One region of the Paenibacillus sp. MB22_1 genome, then DNA from elsewhere that is predicted to be linked to it. Evidence: riboswitches for the same ligand, from Rfam matches in the RefSeq annotation. Region 1 holds a riboswitch; each other region holds the start of a gene.

Region 1 (4,436 bases):
AATTGCTTGATATGCGCCTGTACAGCGGGAACGAGCAGTTCATCATCCGAGGGGTTCCCCTCGTAGACAGCGTAGCCGGTCACAAAGCCGCTTTCCGTCTCGTCGATTCGCACCTTGTAGCCGAACTCAGTTCCTTTGGCCAGCTTACCTTTCTTAATCGGTCTTGCTTCCGGGTCAAAGAAACTGACGATCCGATCTGCGATGATTCGATTGCCGGAAACGACCTGTTTGGCTTGTTCCAACAACTTGCCGGTTAGCGTGACCGCCTCGGTCAGTTTGGTTTTACTTTGTCGAAGAGCAGCTTTGCCCTTGTCTTGCAGTTTCTCGATAACGGCTTGCGCCTTGTTCACAACGTTCTCGGCTACTTCGATTACGCTCCCAGTGATCCGGTCAACTTCTTCCCAAGATTCACGGGTGCGGCGACGTAGAACTTTCGCGATGGACAGAATCTTTTCCTTGATTTCTGCCGTACGATCTTCAAAGCCTTGAACAGTGTGGGAGGCGACTTTCCGGATTTTCTGAATCGTTCGAGTGATGACTTTTACGCCATCTTGCAACAGCGTAGCGTCTGTCGGGTGATGGATGTCGGATTCCACAACCGTCGTATCCGTGCGCAATTTGCGGGTTTTCAGAACGGCTTTTTCCTCACACTGCTTTACGAGTGCGGCATTGATGTCTTCGACGATCTTGTCGCCGTAGCGTTTGCGGGCATAGATGAGCGTAGACGGGTCGGGCATCGGTTCGTCGATGGCAAACCGGCAGAACATTCGCCATGTGATGCTGTCACCGACTTCCTTCACGAGTGACTCGTAGCCCAAATTGTATTTATGCTTCAGGACCATAAGACGGATGTACTTTTCAATTGCAAGCGTAGGACGGCCGCTTTTCTTGCCTTTCGGGTGCAACTCAGTAAACGGTTGAAGAAAACGGTCGTCGTCCAGTAATTGATCTATGATTGCAAGCTCGACCGGCAACTTTCTAACAGATTCCGGGAGAATGGCATCCCAGATGGTCAATTGCTCGTCTCGAAGTTTCAACATTTTCTTCACCTCTTGGAAGGATTCCCGAGGGCTTCTGTTGAACTCCTATAGCAAAGGAATTCTTCCCTCGGGGTGTGGAACTTTGTTATCTCGTCAATAACAATTTCCATTTTGAGGTGCTGAATTCCTTTTAATTATGCTCAAAACACCCTGACTTTTTCAGGGGAAACTAACTAAGCTGATTCAGAACGTGAACTTGACGATTCAATCGGTCTCAGCATCCACCCAAGAGGTATCCGCCGGTACCGAGGAAGTGACCGCATCGGTGGAGGAATCCGCCAATATTACCGCCAAGTCGCTCGCTAACGTGGAGCAAATCAGCAGCTATTCGCAGCAACAACTGAGCGAAATGGAAAATCACGCGCGTACGGTTCGTTCGCTGCATGAGCAGGCGTTGGCGCTGCAGGAGTCGATCGCAAAATTCCGGATCTGACTCTAAAAACAAAACGTACCCTTCACGCTCCCCTGATCGGGGAAGCGGAAGGGTACGTTTTGTTTTATCCCGTAATGGACACTGCGCTTGCAGCGTCTTCCATTGGCTGATCCGACTGCGTATCCAGCTTCGATTCCGGCTTCTTCCAGTACGCTTCACTGCCTGGCAGATCGTCGAACCAGGTAGCATCATCCGGGCAAGGCAAAATCATAAATTTGCCGTATTCACCGTCCCGGGACTGATGATATTTGAGATAAGCCTGCCCGTTTTCAATGGCCAGGATTTCGATTTTTCCCGAAGAATGGCTCATTGAAAGCCGCACGCGTTTGCCAAGCCCCGATGTACGGGCTTTCGCTTCCTCCACTAGTTGATATGCTCGTTTCAGCGGGATCACGAAATCAGCATTTCCGGCAACGGGACGATTGATAAAGAAATAGTACGGAGTGACGCCGGCCCACGATAAGCGGTCCAGCAATTCGCCAAGCACGGCCGCATCATCATTGATGCCTTTGAGAATCGGCGTTTGATTAACCACGATAGCCCCAGCGTCGTGTAACGCCTGGAACCCTCTTTTGGCTTCAGGGGTAATTTCGCGCGGATGATTGATATGCGCCATGACATAAATCCGTTGGTCTACAGTGGAGAACTCCCTAATCAGATCCAGCAATTCCGGATCTTCATAAATACGCATAGGATTAAAAACAGGAATTTTGGAGCCGAGTCGGATGATTTTTACATGCTCAATGGCTCTTAGCCGTTCGAGAATCGAACGCAGTTTCTTTGTAGCCAAAATCAAGCTGTCACCGCCGGTTAACAGGACGTTGTTGATCTCCGGATGCTGGGCGATATACTCGATGCCAGGCGTGACATCCGCCATCGCTTCCTTCACATCGTTGCGAAACAACCGTTTACGGAAGCAATACCGGCAATAGGAGCCGCAAACCTCGGACACGATCAGCAGCGCGGTCGTGCGGTATTTATGCTGGCAGCCAGGCACCACATAGTTCGCCGCTTCGTCGGAAGCGTCCCAACGCCCGTATTCCTTCAGCTCTCCCGTATTGGGGATCACCAACTTGCGGATCGGGTCCTCTGGATCATTCCAGTCGATCAAATTCAAATAGTAGTCATTCACCCGAAAAACGAATTTGTCCGTAATCGGTTTCAACTCCTGCCGCTCCTGCTCGGACAACTGGCTCACCTTGGCAATATCGGTGATGTACTTCGGACTAGCCATAAATCCTCTCCTCCTTTAATAGTGCGATGCGTAAAGAAGAAGCTCGAAACTTGCAGTGAATGCGAGTACTCCACCGAATGCTCGGGTCAAAGGTCTTGCAGAACGCAAAAAGACCCCGCTTCAAAGAACAGGGTCATTAATTGATGACTGAAATAATATTAAAATGACCCATCCACTGCAAACGAGGTTAGCTGACGGGCTCGGGAAAGATGGTTCCCTACGTTAATCCTACAACGATTCGCCCCAAAAGATTGGTTCCCCCGCTTTTCGACTTTACCCATCGAAAATTAAGCGTACTTTTATCCTACCCTAACATCACCCGATTTGTCAAAGCTTACCTTGGATCCCGGCGATGTCGTAAATGAGATCCATGCGCAAATGCCTGCGAACCTGCTCCGCTAACCGATCGAAGGCTTCCTCCTTCCGCGAGGAAGAAACAAAGGTGACGCTCAAAGGTTCGAGCCCTTTGCTCGTACGCAGTCCGTCCAGCCAAGCACGTCGCCAGGCATCATTATGGAACACTCCGTGCAGATACGTCCCAAACACCCTGCCATCGGCGCGGGCTGCGCCTTCCGGATGTGTTTGCGTCTCAGCCTGTTCTAACTCCGGGGCTGTCCCTGACCCTTGTACTGGCTCCTCATTGACCCGAAGCATAAATAAGGGACGAGTGTCCCGCAGCTGCTGGGTCGAGCCGGCATGAATCTCATAGCCTGAGATCGGCAGCCGGCGGTTCTTAGAGTGCAGCGATATCGGCTGGTCCTCGCACGTATAGCCGTGCACCCGTACCGTTTTTTTGCCTGGGAGGAAGGTTGTTGCCAAGGGGAGCAGGCCCAATCCTAACGCAGACCTCGGTTCATTGGACTCCACGCCTTCGGGGTCATGCAGTTGTTCTCCCAGCATTTGATATCCGCCGCAGATTCCGACCAGCTGGGTGCGCGTCTCCTCTTCAATCAGGCTGCAAATAGCCTCCGCCAGCCCTTGCCTACGCAAAAATTCCAGATCGCTGATCGTATCCTTGGTCCCCGGTAAAATCACCGCATCGGGATGCCCAAGCTCCGACAGCTTGCTTACATAACGTAGCGACACGTCCGGTTCGGCGGCCAACGGATCAAAATCGGTGAAGTTGGAAATATGCGGGTAACGGATGACTGCGATGTCCAGTTCCTTACTTGGCGCTTGCTCTGGATGGGCAGGATAGGTATCCAGGACAACGGAATCCTCTGCTTCGATATCCAGATCAGGCAGAAAGGGGAGCACTCCTAGTACGGGGATTCCGGTCCGCTGCTCCAGCCAATCCAGCCCGGGCTGCAATAGAGACAAATCGCCGCGGAACTTGTTGATAATGAACCCTTTTACGCGGGCGCGTTCGTGTGGCTCAAGCAGCTCCAGGGTACCAACGAGAAAAGCAAAAACGCCGCCGCGGTCAATATCCCCCACCAAGATCACGGGAGCATCCGCCCATTCAGCCAAGTTCATGTTGACGATATCCCGTTGCTTCAGGTTGATTTCCGCCGGGCTCCCAGCCCCCTCGATCACCACAATGCCATGCCTATCGCGGAGCCGACCGAGCGCTTCCATGACCAGCGGCTTGGCATGGGGCAGAAACTCCTCACGATAATCAGATGCGCTAAGGTGACGGTAAGGACGCCCATGCACAACGATCTGCGAGTGCATGTCCCCGGTTGGCTTGATCAATACCGGATTCATGTCGGTGGTGGCAGCGATGCCG
Region 2 (4,436 bases), on a different contig from region 1:
CTCCGTTTGACCTCTTGGGAGGAAGGCGGCATTACAGCCGTTGACATCAAGGAGGCGCAACAATATAACGAGGTCTACGAAAAGATGCGGTCAGGGGATTAACCAAATCAGAGCATGATCGAAACTATAGGGGTAACAAAACGACCGCCGGGAACGTAAATTCCCGGCGGTCGTGCTTTTTCGTGCTTTTATTTTTTCTCCGCAAGCCACATGGCGACGTTCGCAATTTCCTCTTCCTTTAAGCGATCCTTAAAAGAAGGCATCATGCCGCCCTTCCCTTTAGTGATGATGGAATACAGTTGTTCTGCCGTCAATTCCGAGCCGATCTTCTGCAGATTTGGGCCCGCTCCGCCTTGCAATGTATCACCGTGGCAGGAGATGCAATTTGCTTTGACGATGGCTTCGGCTTGTTCTGCGTTCATGGTGATTTCAGGCATTTGCGGCTTGGCTTCTTGCGCAGCCTCTTCCCGGCTTGGCAAGGTGAACATCAATACAAGGGCTAAAGCGCCTGCGATGACGAACAAACCGCTCATGATCCACTTTTGCATTTCAATCGCCCCTCCTATGTATGCTACCTATCCATTATAACGGAACACGCGGGTTGATCATAGTCTTTGTGTCCAAATTAGGAACAAAAATGATCCGTTTTCATTAAATTGTGTACCATAAGTCATAGTCTTAATCAAAACAGGACATAAAAAGGGGCGTGCCTTTATTCAGGCAGCCCCTTATGAACCATGCAATAAAACGGTTTGGACACCCCGCCAGGCGTCATCTTCTCGTACAGATCCGTGATGACAAACCCAGCCTTCTGGTAGGCCCGGATCGCCCGGGTGTTCCAGGTCAGCACTTCAAGGTCAATCTGGTTTTCCGGCTTACGGCGCCGGGCTTCCTCCACGATGGTCCTCACAAACTGCTTGCCCAGCCCATGGCCGCATAGCTCGGGCTTCATGCCGATGCCAAGCCGGGTGACTCCTTCCATCGGGAAGTACTGTGCGAAGCCGGCAAGCTCGCCCTTTTCATTCAACACGGAGACATACTGTTCGGCGCGGATCGCCGGGTTCCCAAACTCCACGTCAAGCGCTTTCATTTGCTCCCAAGGCAGCCAGCTGTAGATGTCGTAAGGAGAATCGTAACGCCAGGTGCAAATTTCCGCGCCATGGGCTTCTTCCATCGGCACGATACGAAACGGAGACATCGATTGGTCCATATTGCCCCTCCTTTGTTAAAGGAAAGTCCGTCGTAATTGTTCCATTATCCTCACAATAGCCGGAAATACGCAGCTTGTAAAGGTTTTTGCCCCCCCTTCGGGAATTTGTGAGATTTGCGCGGGATTTTTGGCTTTGCGGCAACCTTTTTCCCAGTTGTTTCGTTATATAGATAAGAGTACAGATAAAAAAAGACCGCAAGGCGGTTCCAATGAGAACCCGGCCCAGCGGTGAATTAGTGATGATGAACAGGATGAAACCGATAGATCAATGGATTACGATTCCGCAGCGTAGACGGAATAACCGTATTTACTGAGAACTCGCTTCGCGCCAACGTAGCGGTTCTGGTAATAACTATTGCTTAACTTGTCGATCCGGATGCCCTTGGATGAGGACGCGTGAGCGAATTCACCGTTGCCGATGTAAACACCGACATGGGATACTTTGCCCGTCCCCGTCGTCTTGAAGAAGACGAGATCCCCAGCTTGAAGCTCGCTCTTGGGTACCGGTGTGCCTTGCTTATACTGGGCGGCGGACACACGCGCCAGCTTGATGCCCATCTTGCTGAAGACGTACCGGGTAAATCCGGAGCAATCAAATCCCGCTGTCGTGGTGCCTCCGAATTTATAAGGCGTCCCGTACACGGAATCGACGATACTGGATAGCGTCGTTGTCTCGGCTTTTGCGGAGTCGGCAAAGGCGCTACCTGCCCCCAAGGTAAATAGGAGGGCTAAACTCGTTACCGCTGCTGTCAAAGTCTTTCTCAAGATGTCTTACTCCTTCCAAGGCCTACGAGGTTAGCTTATGGATTCGGTTGAAGGTTCCCTATGATTTGCTATAGAGGTAAGTAACCTTGATTGAAATGGTAGTTATTAGTTTGGGAGTTGTTACCTTTATAGCGAAAATCAATTCACCCTATGGTGGGTCCCCCGCTTCCCGGGTGCGTGGGAATTCGGCAGTTTCATTGTAGATTGCACCCAAGATCTTGCACAGAAACAGTTACAACAATAATTACAAAGTTGTTACCATTTACGTTGTTCATTTTACCAAAGCCGTCCAGAGTTGACAAGTTTGTCGAAAAAAACGCTTCTATTGGCCTGTTTTCGCGAGGCGATTCGTGGGTAATGGTTCCTAAGGGACTGGGGCTAGGGAGAAGGAGAAGGGAAGACAAGGAAAAAACCCGCAGAGACGTTGTTATCAACATCCCCACGGGCTTCGTAGCGAGTTCTTATTGAACATCATCGTGTTCAGCAATTTCACCGGTCACATCTTCATACTTGTCGTTGCTCATGATCCGTTTCGCTCCAACGTAACGCTCGACGTAATACTTCTCGCTTAATTTGCTGATGACTACACCTTTGGAGGAGGAGGCATGAGCAAATTTGCCGTCGCCGACGTAGATGCCGACATGAGAAACGCCTTTACCGGAAGTATTAAAGAAGACCAAATCGCCCTCGATCAATTCGCTCTTGTCAACCGCAGTTCCCATTTTGTATTGGGATGCGGATTGGTGAGGCAGCTTGATGCCGATCTTCGAGAAGACGTACATCGTAAATCCAGAACAGTCGAACCCGTCGGTTGTGGTTCCGCCCGCAACATAGCTGCTTCCGAGCGCGCCGCCGATGACGCTGTCCAGTTTGGAATCGGCGAAAACGCTGCCAGTTCCAATGGTGAAAAGCATGGCAAAACTTACTGCTGCTACCGTCAAACGCTTCTTCAAGAAGTTATGCTCCTTCCAATGCCTACGAGGTTAGCTTAAGGATTCGGTTGAAGGTTCCCTATGATCCCTCTAAAGCGAGATCAATTCACCCAAAGTGGTTCCCCCGTTTCCCTGGTGAAGGGAATTCGGCTTTGTTTTTCACACCTGACATTTCTTATTTGACATCCGGCACCAATCTCCTGCCAAAGATGACAAAAATAATTACAAAACTGTTACTGAAATTGCGTTGCTGTTATTGTAACAAAGTCAGGTATCTTTTGGCAATGCCTAATTCACAAGATTAAGAGGGGAAATAGGACTGAAGGCCTTCGCCAAACGGCGAAGGCCTTGTTGTTACGGGGTTTTTGAGGAGTTAAAAAATTTTAACTTTTTTGTGCCTTTGACTGCCAAAGATGAAATTGAGAGGCGATCTTCCAGACCTTAAACGTGCAGCGGAAGAGGGGATAAGCCTGCTGCAGGATCAGGGCCAGCATCCCCGTCCAAACCCAAGATGCGGTTCCGAACAGAAGGAAGAGGATCAGGCCAAAAGCCCCGAGAATCAACGAGATGGAGATGCCCTGCAAGAGGGTTCGGAAGCAAACCAGCAGGGAATTCCAAACCCCGGCCTTAAACAGGTAGCCGAACTGGACAAATAACAGGCACTGCCGGATGAACCAGCCGTAGATGAACCAGCCAAGAATCAGCCCAAGCCCGGTGAGCCAGGTTGCCATCGGGATTTCCATACCGGTGAGTCCAGGCCAGAGCGACAGCAGCCTCGGTACAATCCAGAAGGCGGGCAGCAAGGTAAGCACGAGCTCCATCGCGTAAAACAGAATCACCGGTTTGCCAAATTCCTTCATCCCTCGGAACAGGGGGAACCCCGGGCTGCGGTGATCGGCCGGTGTGAAGCCGTAGAAGATTCCGGCTTGGATCAACGGAGTCAAGATCATGCGCAGGACGACCATCCCTGCCAGCAGCCAGCAATACAGCCGAACCTCGGGATTGCTCCATAAATTCATTTGTCCCTCAAGCAAGAACAGTAGTTTCGACAGCGCAGTGGGCGGCGGGTCAGGATATCGTTGCAGCAGCGCCATTACCGCGGTATCGACCAACCTGTACAAGAACAATCCCCACAGCAGCTGGTACAGGAACAAGATGATGACCGAGGGAAATTGGCTTTTCAGGGCAGTCCACCCCAAACGAACGAAACTCATTTCTTTCCCTCCTTATAGAAGTATGGACCTAGGTTTACCACAGAAGTCCCCCAAGGATCGCTTCAAGCAGCTTGGTGACGCTCATATTGGAGCGGGACAGCGTGGTTTCAGGGACTTCCGCTTTCAGATAGTTGTTGATGTGAAGGTTCTCCACCGTTAAGGTGTAATCCGGATCGATCTGAACCCATGCCAGCGGTGCTTTATATTGCATCTTGATCTCGAGGCGAGTATCTTCCCCGTTCCATTGCTTGCGTACGGTGTGACCATCGGTGAAGGTAAACAGCAGCGGAACCTTCGGGTGGGTTGCCCCTTTGC
Region 3 (4,436 bases), on a different contig from region 1:
CGGAGCGGGCATTCCTTTAACTTCTTGCCGCATCCGCTGCCATTTTTATTTCAAGGGGATATCGGCGTTGCCGATTATTTGCAGCTGGACGAAGCGTTGATGCAAACGGCTTTCATGCAGTGGACGCGGGAAAAGGATGAGCGATTAAGCGATTTATGTTCCCGGTTTTTAAATCGCAAATTGTATAAATATGTAGAATTGGACACGCCGGAGCTGGAAATGCTGGAGGAGATTCGGTACGCTTTTAGACAAGTGGGCCTACAACCTGAATACGACATGGAAATTGATTTTCCGACCGATCTGCCGTATGATGTGTTCCGTCCGGACGATGGGGTTCGACAGAAGCAAATTTTGCTGTTGGACCGGCAGGAACGGCTCCGGGAAATTTCAGAAGTATCGGATATCGTGCGGTCGATCAGCGGCTTGCACCGAGGGAAGACGCATTTGTACTATCCGGATAATAAATTGTGTGCTGTGATAGATCGGCTGCCCCGCCCGGTAGCCCGCATTTTCGAGCAACGGAATTAGGAGGATGACAAGGTTTATGTTATTTGATACGCATACGCATTTGGATGCTCCCCAATTTGACGAGGACCGCGAGGAAGTGATCGCGCGCGCCGTGGAACAAGGGGTTACGCGGATGATTAACATCGGATTTAACCGCGAGACGATCCCTTCGACCATGAAGTTGGCAGAGACGTATGACTTCATTTATGCCGCTGTCGGCTGGCATCCGCAAGACGCGATTACAATGCAAGAGGGCGATTTGGACTGGATTGCAGAATTGTGCAAGCATGAGAAGGTCGTCGCCATCGGAGAAATTGGGCTGGATTATTATTGGGATACGTCACCTAAGGACGTTCAACATAAGGTTTTTCGTGAGCAAATTGGACTGGCTCGCAGCTTGGGCATGCCGATTTCCATTCATAATCGGGACGCTCACGAAGACGTGGTACGCATCCTTCGGGAAGAGAAAGCCAATGAAGTTGGAGGCGTGATGCACTCTTTCTCCGGCAGTTGGGAAATTGCCAAAATGTGTCTAGATTTGGGATTTCATTTGTCGTTTGGCGGGCCGATTACGTTTAAAAATGCAAAACAGCCAAAAGAAGTGTTGGCCAAGACGCCGATGGATCGATTGCTGATCGAAACGGATTCCCCTTATTTAACGCCGCATCCATATCGTGGTAAACGGAATGAGTCCGCTCATGTCCGCTTGGTTGCAGAAATGGCAGCCGAGCTCAAAGGGGTCACTTTTGAGGAAATCGCGGAAATTACCACCCGAAACGCATTGGAACGATTTGGAATCCCGAGTATTTGAGAGCAAAACGGATGAAATAAAGAGGATTTCGGAAAGATTAATGCTTTTTAACCCTCAAAAACAAGGTCATTACATTTTTTTAACCATTTTTTTAAAAAAACGTGGTTGATTCGTCCTTTACAACCTGCATCGAAACAGGATAGAATCTTTTCAGTATCGATTCGGTTCGTTTTGAACCGTACGATGCTTGGTTCCATGAACCAGTCTCGCTGAATCTCCTATGACGGAGAACGGGGGAACCAATACGGATTGCAGTTGGCGATAGCCTGTATGCGTTCGTATTCGATTTCTTTCCAGGGTCTATGGGGTGAATTCAAGGTCATTGCGCCATGAGCGAATGTACTGAGAAAGGGCGGCTCTCTTTCGCCCGAACCCGACAGCTAACCTCGTAAGCGAATAAGAGAGGTCACTCGTGCAGCTATTACACCCAAGACATTCAAGAAGCCACGAAGGAGTTCCTCTAACTCTTTCTCCCGGCTTCTTTTGTTTTGAATAAAAGTAATAGGGTCGTCATACTGTTGGAAAACAGGAGGTGACGACAAGCAGGAGAGACTGGTCAAGGATGCAAAACGCTTAGGATTAAATTTAAGATCAGTGTTCAAAAAGTCAGGTTTTTCAGCACCGAGAAGGTTGGATGAAGCTTGGGACTGAGTAGCGCAGCGTACATGGGGGTACGTGAGCAACGGAAGGCCCGGCTGAATTCAAGATTCGATGCCGAATTCACTTCTTGACCTGCTTCGTGATCAAAAGATGACTTTTTGACTACCTTAGGCGTTTTGTAAAAAGTAACTGTAGTCGCGTCAATCGTTATCATGCATCGACCTAGACGGCGGGACTATGAAGGAGGACGGAAGAAATGGGCATTTTCCGCAAAGAGGAGACCCATGAATCACGCTCATCCAGCATGTCTTACGCAATGCGATGGAAGCATGAGAATTTACGTCAGATAGCGCTCGTCGGCGTTCTGGCCATCGCGGGAATCATCATCATCCTAATCTGGCTGTATAGCCAGGCACAGAAGGAAGTATCCCTGATCGTGGACGGGAATGTCCAGTCAGTGGAGACAACCCAATCCAGTGTAGCTCATCTGCTGGAGGAACAATCGATTAAGCTCAGTGCGAAGGATTCGGTATCCCTCCCGCTGGAAAGCTCGCTGAAGAACGGTGACCGCATTGTCATAGTACGCGCCAAGCCGGTCAATGTGACCGCGGACGGCACCACGAAAGTCCACTTCACGACGCAAAGCAAAGTAGAGGGCGTATTGTCCGAGCTCGGCATCACTTTGGATGAAGACGACAAGGTGACCCCGGCATTGGACAGTAAAGTTACCGAGAACCTGAATGTCAAGGTCGTTCGGGTCAGCAAGCAAACGGTGCAGAGCAAGGAGACTGTGCCCTTTAGCGTGGTCAAAACGTCGGACGACAAGCTGCTAAAAGGTACCACGAAGGTCATTCAAGAAGGTACCGAAGGTCTGGTCATTCACAACATTGAGAAAACCTACGAAGACGGAAAATTCGTGGCGAAGCGTTGGCTCGGCAAAGAGGTCTCCAAGGACCCTCAGCCGAAGGTGATCGCAGTCGGCACGAAGAAACCTACCGAGGTCCTGTCGGCCAGCATAAGCCGTAAGGGAAATACGGTGAACATCAGCGGGACGACGACCAAAGGTGGCGTCTCATTCAAATATAAAAAGATCCTGAAAAATGTTACGTTAACCGCGTATTCGGCGGAAGAAGACGGGATAGGCACCCGTACGGCTTCGGGTACCCGCGTGACGGAAGGCAGAACGATTGCCGTTGATAAAGACGTCGTTCCGCTTGGTTGGTGGGTATACATCGAAGGAGTCGGCTTCCGTAAGGCAGAGGATACGGGTGGAGCCATCGATGGAAATAAGATGGACGTCTATTTTGATAGTCTGAAGGATGCTAAGAAATTCGGCCGCAAGAAGGGCCGCACCGTATACGTAATCGGTCCGACGAAGCCGGAATTGAACTAAGATCTCGTTCTCTTTCGTTTTACAATGCGGAGGGAATGAGATAGTATTAGGATGATGAATAAGACAGTGGATTAGAAGAGGATGATATGATCCTCTTCTTTTTGTTATTCTGGTGGAGACAAGCAAGAACAGGAAGGAAGACAGATCCATGATCAAAGAGGTCATCGTGGTGGAGGGCCGAGACGACACCGTGGCCATTAAACGAGCCGTAGAGGCGGATACGATTGAGACCGGGGGTTCGGCGATAGGCGAAGCCGTGCTAAAGAAAATCGCTTTGGCTCAGGAACGCCGGGGCGTGATTATTTTTACGGACCCCGACCATGCCGGGGAGCGGATTCGTAAAATCGTGGCAGCGCGGGTGCCGGGCTGCAAGCACGCTTTCCTGCCTGAGGTCGAAGCTACGAAGAAAGGCGACATTGGGGTGGAGAATGCCTCGCCGGAGGCGATCCGCACCGCGTTGTCCCGGGTGCGCAGCGAAGCGCCGGGAGTAGAGGCCGCAATCACCTGGGAAGACTTGATTAACGCAGGGTTAATCGTACACCCGCAAGCTGCGGCGCGGCGAAAAGCGCTGGGCGAGCTGTTGGGTATCGGATATTGTAACGGAAAGCAGCTCTACAAACGGTTAACCGTGTTCCGCATCAGCCGCGAGGAGTTTGCAGCTGCGTTAGCCGAGTTGGAAAGCAAAGGAGTTTAAGAACCATGAGCATAAGGGAAGACGTATCCACACCGCGCCGGACGAAGGAGATCATTCAGCGGCACGGTTTTTCGTTCAAAAAAAGTCTGGGGCAAAACTTTCTGATCGACCAAAACATCCTCGGTAAAATTGTTGCCGCCGCCGAATTGGACAAGACCCAGGGCGCACTGGAAATCGGGCCGGGCATCGGCGCCTTAACGGAGAAGCTGGCGCAGGAGGCAGGCAAGGTGGCAGCGGTGGAGATTGACCAGCGGCTGCTTCCGATTCTGCAGGAGGTGCTGGAGCCCTACCCGCACGTCCATGTGATCCATGGCGATGTGTTGAAGCTGGACCTAAAGGCTTTATTTGCTGCGGAATTCAGCGGGGTGAGCGGCGTCAGTGTCGTCGCCAATCTGCCGTATTACGTGACGACTCCCATCATGATGAAGCTT
Region 4 (4,436 bases), on a different contig from region 1:
CAAAATTAGAAAAACCGCCAGATTAAATCCAACTCGTCCTTCGGTACCGAAGTAGCCCGGAAACAACGTCATTAACAACACGACGAACGTTCCTGCTTCGACGACAAACATGACCGGATTTTTCATCATGACAACCGGATTTAATTTGATAAAGCTGTCCAAGATCGCCTTTTTGACAATCTCTCCGGACAACATGCTTCTTCGTTTCGTATTCATGATCTCACCTCTTCTATTTCAGGAGCGTCAAATGTTCTGCGATCGGACCGAGAACAAGGGCGGGCAAAAAGGTCAAAGCTCCGATAATCAGTACGATACCGACGAGAATACCCGTAAACAATTTGGTGTCCGTGCGGAACGTTCCGATCGTTTCCGGAACCCATTGTTTCGCCGCCAGAGAACCGGCTACGCCGAGCAATGCCACAATGGAAACGTACCGTCCGAACAGCATGACAAGTCCCGTAGAAACGTTCCAGAACGTTGTGTTGTCAGCCAAACCTTCGAAGCCGGAACCGTTGTTCGCGGCGGAAGACGTATACTCATAAAGCACCTGCGATATGCCGTGGAAGCCGGGATTGCTGATGGCCCCTTTCCCCAAGTCCGTCAAAAAGGCAATGGCCGTAGGCGCAAGAATAATAAGCGGGTGAGCGAGAATCGCGATGGCAACCAGTTTCATTTCTCGAGCTTCAATTTTGCGCCCCATAAATTCCGGCGTGCGGCCGACCATCAATCCGCAAAGGAAGACACCCAATATTGCGTACATAAGCATGTTGACCAAACCGACGCCGTCGCCACCAAACACACAGTTCAGCATCATTTGCGCCAGCGGGACGAGACCGCCCAGCGGCGTCAACGTATCGTGCATGTTATTGACCGTACCTGTTGTAGCCGCAGTCGTAACCGTTGTAAACAAAGCCGACTGCGCTATACCGAACCGAACTTCCTTGCCCTCCATGCTGCCTTGCGAAGCGTCGATTCCGAGCGCATTCAGCGCTGGGTTCCCTCGCAGTTCCGATGTATAAACGATGGACAGGAAGGAGACAAACAAGATGAGCATCGCGCTGAAGATCACCCAGCCCTGTTTTTGATTTCGCGCGAATCTGCCGAACGTATACGTCAGCGCGGCCGGAATGCACCACATGGACAACATCTCGATAACATTGGTTAGCGGATTCGGATTCTCAAACGGGTGCGATGAATTGACGCCCATAAATCCCCCCCCGTTCGTTCCCAAGTGCTTGATCGATACGAGGGAAGCTACCGGACCGATCGCGATTTGCTGCGTCCCGCCTTCAAGCGTAGTCGCTTGAACGGTCGGACTAAGCGTTTGCGGCACTTTCAACGCAACTAGTGCCAATGTCACGATGATCGCCATCGGGATAAGCAAACGGGTGTGCGCTTTGACAAAATCGGTGAAGAAGTTGCCGAGCGTTTTCCCTTTGCTTGTCAAACCGCGAATGAACGCGATCGCTACGACGATGCCGGATGCCGCTGATGTAAACATCATCATCATAATAACAGCCATTTGCGAAAAATAGGACAGACCCGTTTCGCCGCTATAGTGCTGCAAGTTCGTATTCGTCATGAAGCTGATGACCGTATTGAAAGAAAGCGTTGACTCCATGTTATCGATGCCGTTCGGGTTGATCGGCAGCCATTTCTGGATGCGTAAAATCAAATAACTGACCGCCACCAAAATAACGTTGGTCAATATCAAGCTGAGCGTGTATCGTTTCCAGCTCATTTCAGCGCGGTTTTTCAAACCGGTCAGTCCGTAGATCAACCTTTCAATCGGTCCGAATATTTTGTCGGTCCGGTTGGGTTCATTGGAAAATACATGAAAGATGTATGCCCCCAAAGGTTTGACCAAAAAAACTAAAATCACAATGACCGCTACCAGTTGCAAAATGGCCATTTCATGCCCTCCTCAAACATATACAGATCATATTAAAATTTTTCGGGATTCACCAAAGCAAAAACGAGATATAAAAAAATCAAAACCGTAAAAACAGCAACTATTATCATGAGCGTTCTCCCCCCGATTCACCTGCAACTCGTCCGCACCAAGCTAAAAATAAGCAAAACAATCCATATACGCCACCTAGTGTTAAAATCATTGCGATATCCATCATGAATGATCATCCCTCCCTTCAAGCATGTACCCGGTACGTTTGCCTGATATGGATTCAGCTTTCGTTATCAAGCAGAAACGAAACATCATCGCTGCGGGTGTAAATGACATAGCTAGCGCCAAGTCCTTTGTAGATGAGTCTTGCATTGTTGCTGCCGGTGATGATATAGATCGGCTTGCCTGTCCAGGATCGGCAGATCTGAATGTATCGGCAAATCAAGGGCAAACTTGACTCAAACAAGTACACCTTCCCTACCGGTAACTCTGGAATGAGCCAGGTTTCCCGGTCTACAGTATCGACCATTAAGATGTGCTTGACGCCCAAATGTGTCAATCTCGACTTCTCTGTTTCATTATTGGTAATCGCTGCATAAGGTATTCCTTTGATTCGCAACGCTTTAATAAACTGCTCCCCGGTTTTGTTGGGCGCAGAGACGAGTACAAACTCATCTTGAGCTTCCATAGCCAATCTCCTCCATCCTGGTACAGGCAACAAAAAAGAAGCTTTCGGAAGAGGAACTCTTCGTCAGCTTCTTAGGCACGAAAAAACACCGTGTCTAATCACGACAATTGTTGCCTCTCTTAAAGACGCTTACGAGGTTAGCTGTCGGATTCGGGCGTAAGAGTCGCCCTACGCCGGATTTACCGGCGATTCACCCCATGAAGCCGACAAGACCGGCTTCGATTGGTTCCCCCGCTCCTTCGTGTTAATTGAAGAATTCAGCGATTGAAACGATGATTATCATGTTCACGAAACACCACAGAGGCATAAGCACTGTGGTCGAAACTTACGATCACAAGCTTCATCATCCTCTCTCTACAAGGGCCACACTTTTGAAAAGAGCTGCTTCCGCATTTACGAGTTTTGCTTATGGATTCGGGCGGTGAGAGTCGCCCTGCCCCTGCTTAAGCTTCGTATAAGCGGGGGAATTCATCCCTTACGGATCCGGTTGACTTGCTCTCACACAAGCACTGATCCGTAGTTGGTTCCCTCTTGTTCCTGAGTCACAATTAAGCAACTGTAAATGAAAAACAATTCAATTCATGGACGTATGTTACTCCGAGACAAAAAAACTGTAAAGTGAAGCATATTGTATATCCGCTTAAAAAGAGTGCTTTATGTTTGGGAATTCATGACCCTGGCAGAAGATCATCATTTTTCTCGTATTTACTCATTATTTTGAGGTTTTTCAATCATTTTTACGAAATTTTTACGCCCAGTACCGGTTTATTTTACTCTTTTTTTACAGTAACCTAGAGAGGAGAGACACAAAAAAGAGCAGGATGTGTTTTGCTATGCATAAATGGAATGCGGTATGGATTTCGTTGCGATCGTACGTAAGCACGACTTTGCTGATCGCTCTCATGACCATGGTATTAAAACCGTTTGGTCTTGCTTTTGACTTGGTCAATATTGCTCTTATCTATTTACTCCCGGTTCTTTTCAATGCCGTCTTCGGGGGACTGCGTCCTGCTTTCTACGCGGCGATCCTGGGTGTCTTAGCCTTTGATTTCTTCTTCGTGCCTCCTGTACTGAGCTTTACCGTATCAGACTTGCGCTATCTGGTTTCATTTGGCGTCTATTTGGCGGTGGCAGCATTAACGGCCAGCCTAGCGGCCAAGCTGAAGCAGCAGGTCCTCTTTTCCAAGCAAAGGGAAGCTCACACAGCTGCGTTGTACGCGCTTAGCAAGCAGATGAGCGCGATCGCGGACATCCATTCCATGCTGGACAATTTTTCCCGACAAGTTTCGCAGACCCTTGACACAGAAATCGCGATCTATTTGGCGGATGACCAGAATACCCTGAAACTTGCCCATGAGTCTGCCGATCTTCCTGACTGCAGGCAAGAGAATACGGAAATGTCTATCGCAAAGCGAGTGTTTGAGCACGTCGAGACGGCCGGAATGGAAATTTCGCGTTTGAACGAATCTCCGGGTTATTTTATTCCGCTTCGGACCGAAGACCGCACATATGGTATCATCGCGCTCTATCCGAATGAAGCGCGAACCGGGATCACAACCGAGCAAAAGCGGCTCTTCGAGGCTCTCGGAGGCTTGGCGGCCAGCGCAATCGCTCGCCTCAGGCTGGCGGAGGAAGCCCGAATTGCTCATCTAACAGCAGAGTCGGAACGCCTTCGTACTGCAATTTTGGATTCGGTCTCCCATGAACTACGCACCCCTTTGGCAACCATCATCGGCTCGGCAACCGGTCTGATCGAGGGCGGGCATATTTTCTCTGCAGAGGATCGAATGGAGCTTCTTGTCACGATTCGTGACGACGCCCTTCGTATGAATCGCCTAGTGACGA

What was found. Region 1 has a riboswitch for cyclic di-AMP ahead of ACL02P_RS11095 (KamA family radical SAM protein). Riboswitches for the same ligand answer to the same signal wherever they lie in the genome.
Region 2: another riboswitch for cyclic di-AMP. It lies ahead of ACL02P_RS18570 (C40 family peptidase); the one in region 1 lies ahead of ACL02P_RS11095 (KamA family radical SAM protein).
Region 3: another riboswitch for cyclic di-AMP. It lies ahead of ACL02P_RS17825 (3D domain-containing protein); the one in region 1 lies ahead of ACL02P_RS11095 (KamA family radical SAM protein).
Region 4: another riboswitch for cyclic di-AMP. It lies ahead of ACL02P_RS22135 (hypothetical protein); the one in region 1 lies ahead of ACL02P_RS11095 (KamA family radical SAM protein).

Annotation. Positions count from the first base shown of each region.
Region 1 is NZ_JBLADV010000001.1:2,343,003-2,347,438, forward strand. It holds gene ACL02P_RS11085 (ISNCY family transposase) at 1-1,040, opposite strand, end outside; gene ACL02P_RS11090 (hypothetical protein) at 1,231-1,473, shown strand; gene ACL02P_RS11095 (KamA family radical SAM protein) at 1,538-2,707, opposite strand; cyclic di-AMP (ydaO/yuaA leader) riboswitch at 2,869-3,011, opposite strand; gene ACL02P_RS11100 (cobyric acid synthase) at 3,035-4,436, opposite strand, start outside.
Region 2 is NZ_JBLADV010000002.1:1,443,480-1,447,915, forward strand. It holds gene ACL02P_RS18555 (4a-hydroxytetrahydrobiopterin dehydratase) at 1-102, shown strand, start outside; gene ACL02P_RS18560 (c-type cytochrome) at 189-548, opposite strand; gene ACL02P_RS18565 (GNAT family N-acetyltransferase) at 713-1,210, opposite strand; gene ACL02P_RS18570 (C40 family peptidase) at 1,484-1,975, opposite strand; cyclic di-AMP (ydaO/yuaA leader) riboswitch at 1,980-2,176, opposite strand; gene ACL02P_RS18575 (C40 family peptidase) at 2,437-2,928, opposite strand; cyclic di-AMP (ydaO/yuaA leader) riboswitch at 2,933-3,069, opposite strand; gene ACL02P_RS18580 (hypothetical protein) at 3,291-4,121, opposite strand; gene ACL02P_RS18585 (M1 family metallopeptidase) at 4,156-4,436, opposite strand, start outside.
Region 3 is NZ_JBLADV010000002.1:1,284,016-1,288,451, reverse strand. It holds gene ACL02P_RS17835 (HD domain-containing protein) at 1-528, shown strand, start outside; gene ACL02P_RS17830 (TatD family hydrolase) at 545-1,318, shown strand; cyclic di-AMP (ydaO/yuaA leader) riboswitch at 1,516-1,728, shown strand; gene ACL02P_RS17825 (3D domain-containing protein) at 2,175-3,311, shown strand; gene rnmV (ribonuclease M5) at 3,460-4,005, shown strand; gene rsmA (16S rRNA (adenine(1518)-N(6)/adenine(1519)-N(6))-dimethyltransferase RsmA) at 4,011-4,436, shown strand, end outside.
Region 4 is NZ_JBLADV010000002.1:2,255,309-2,259,744, reverse strand. It holds gene kdpB (potassium-transporting ATPase subunit KdpB) at 1-216, opposite strand, end outside; gene kdpA (potassium-transporting ATPase subunit KdpA) at 230-1,912, opposite strand; gene ACL02P_RS22140 (potassium-transporting ATPase subunit F) at 1,945-2,022, opposite strand; gene ACL02P_RS22135 (hypothetical protein) at 2,184-2,591, opposite strand; cyclic di-AMP (ydaO/yuaA leader) riboswitch at 2,703-2,864, opposite strand; gene ACL02P_RS22130 (ATP-binding protein) at 3,425-4,436, shown strand, end outside.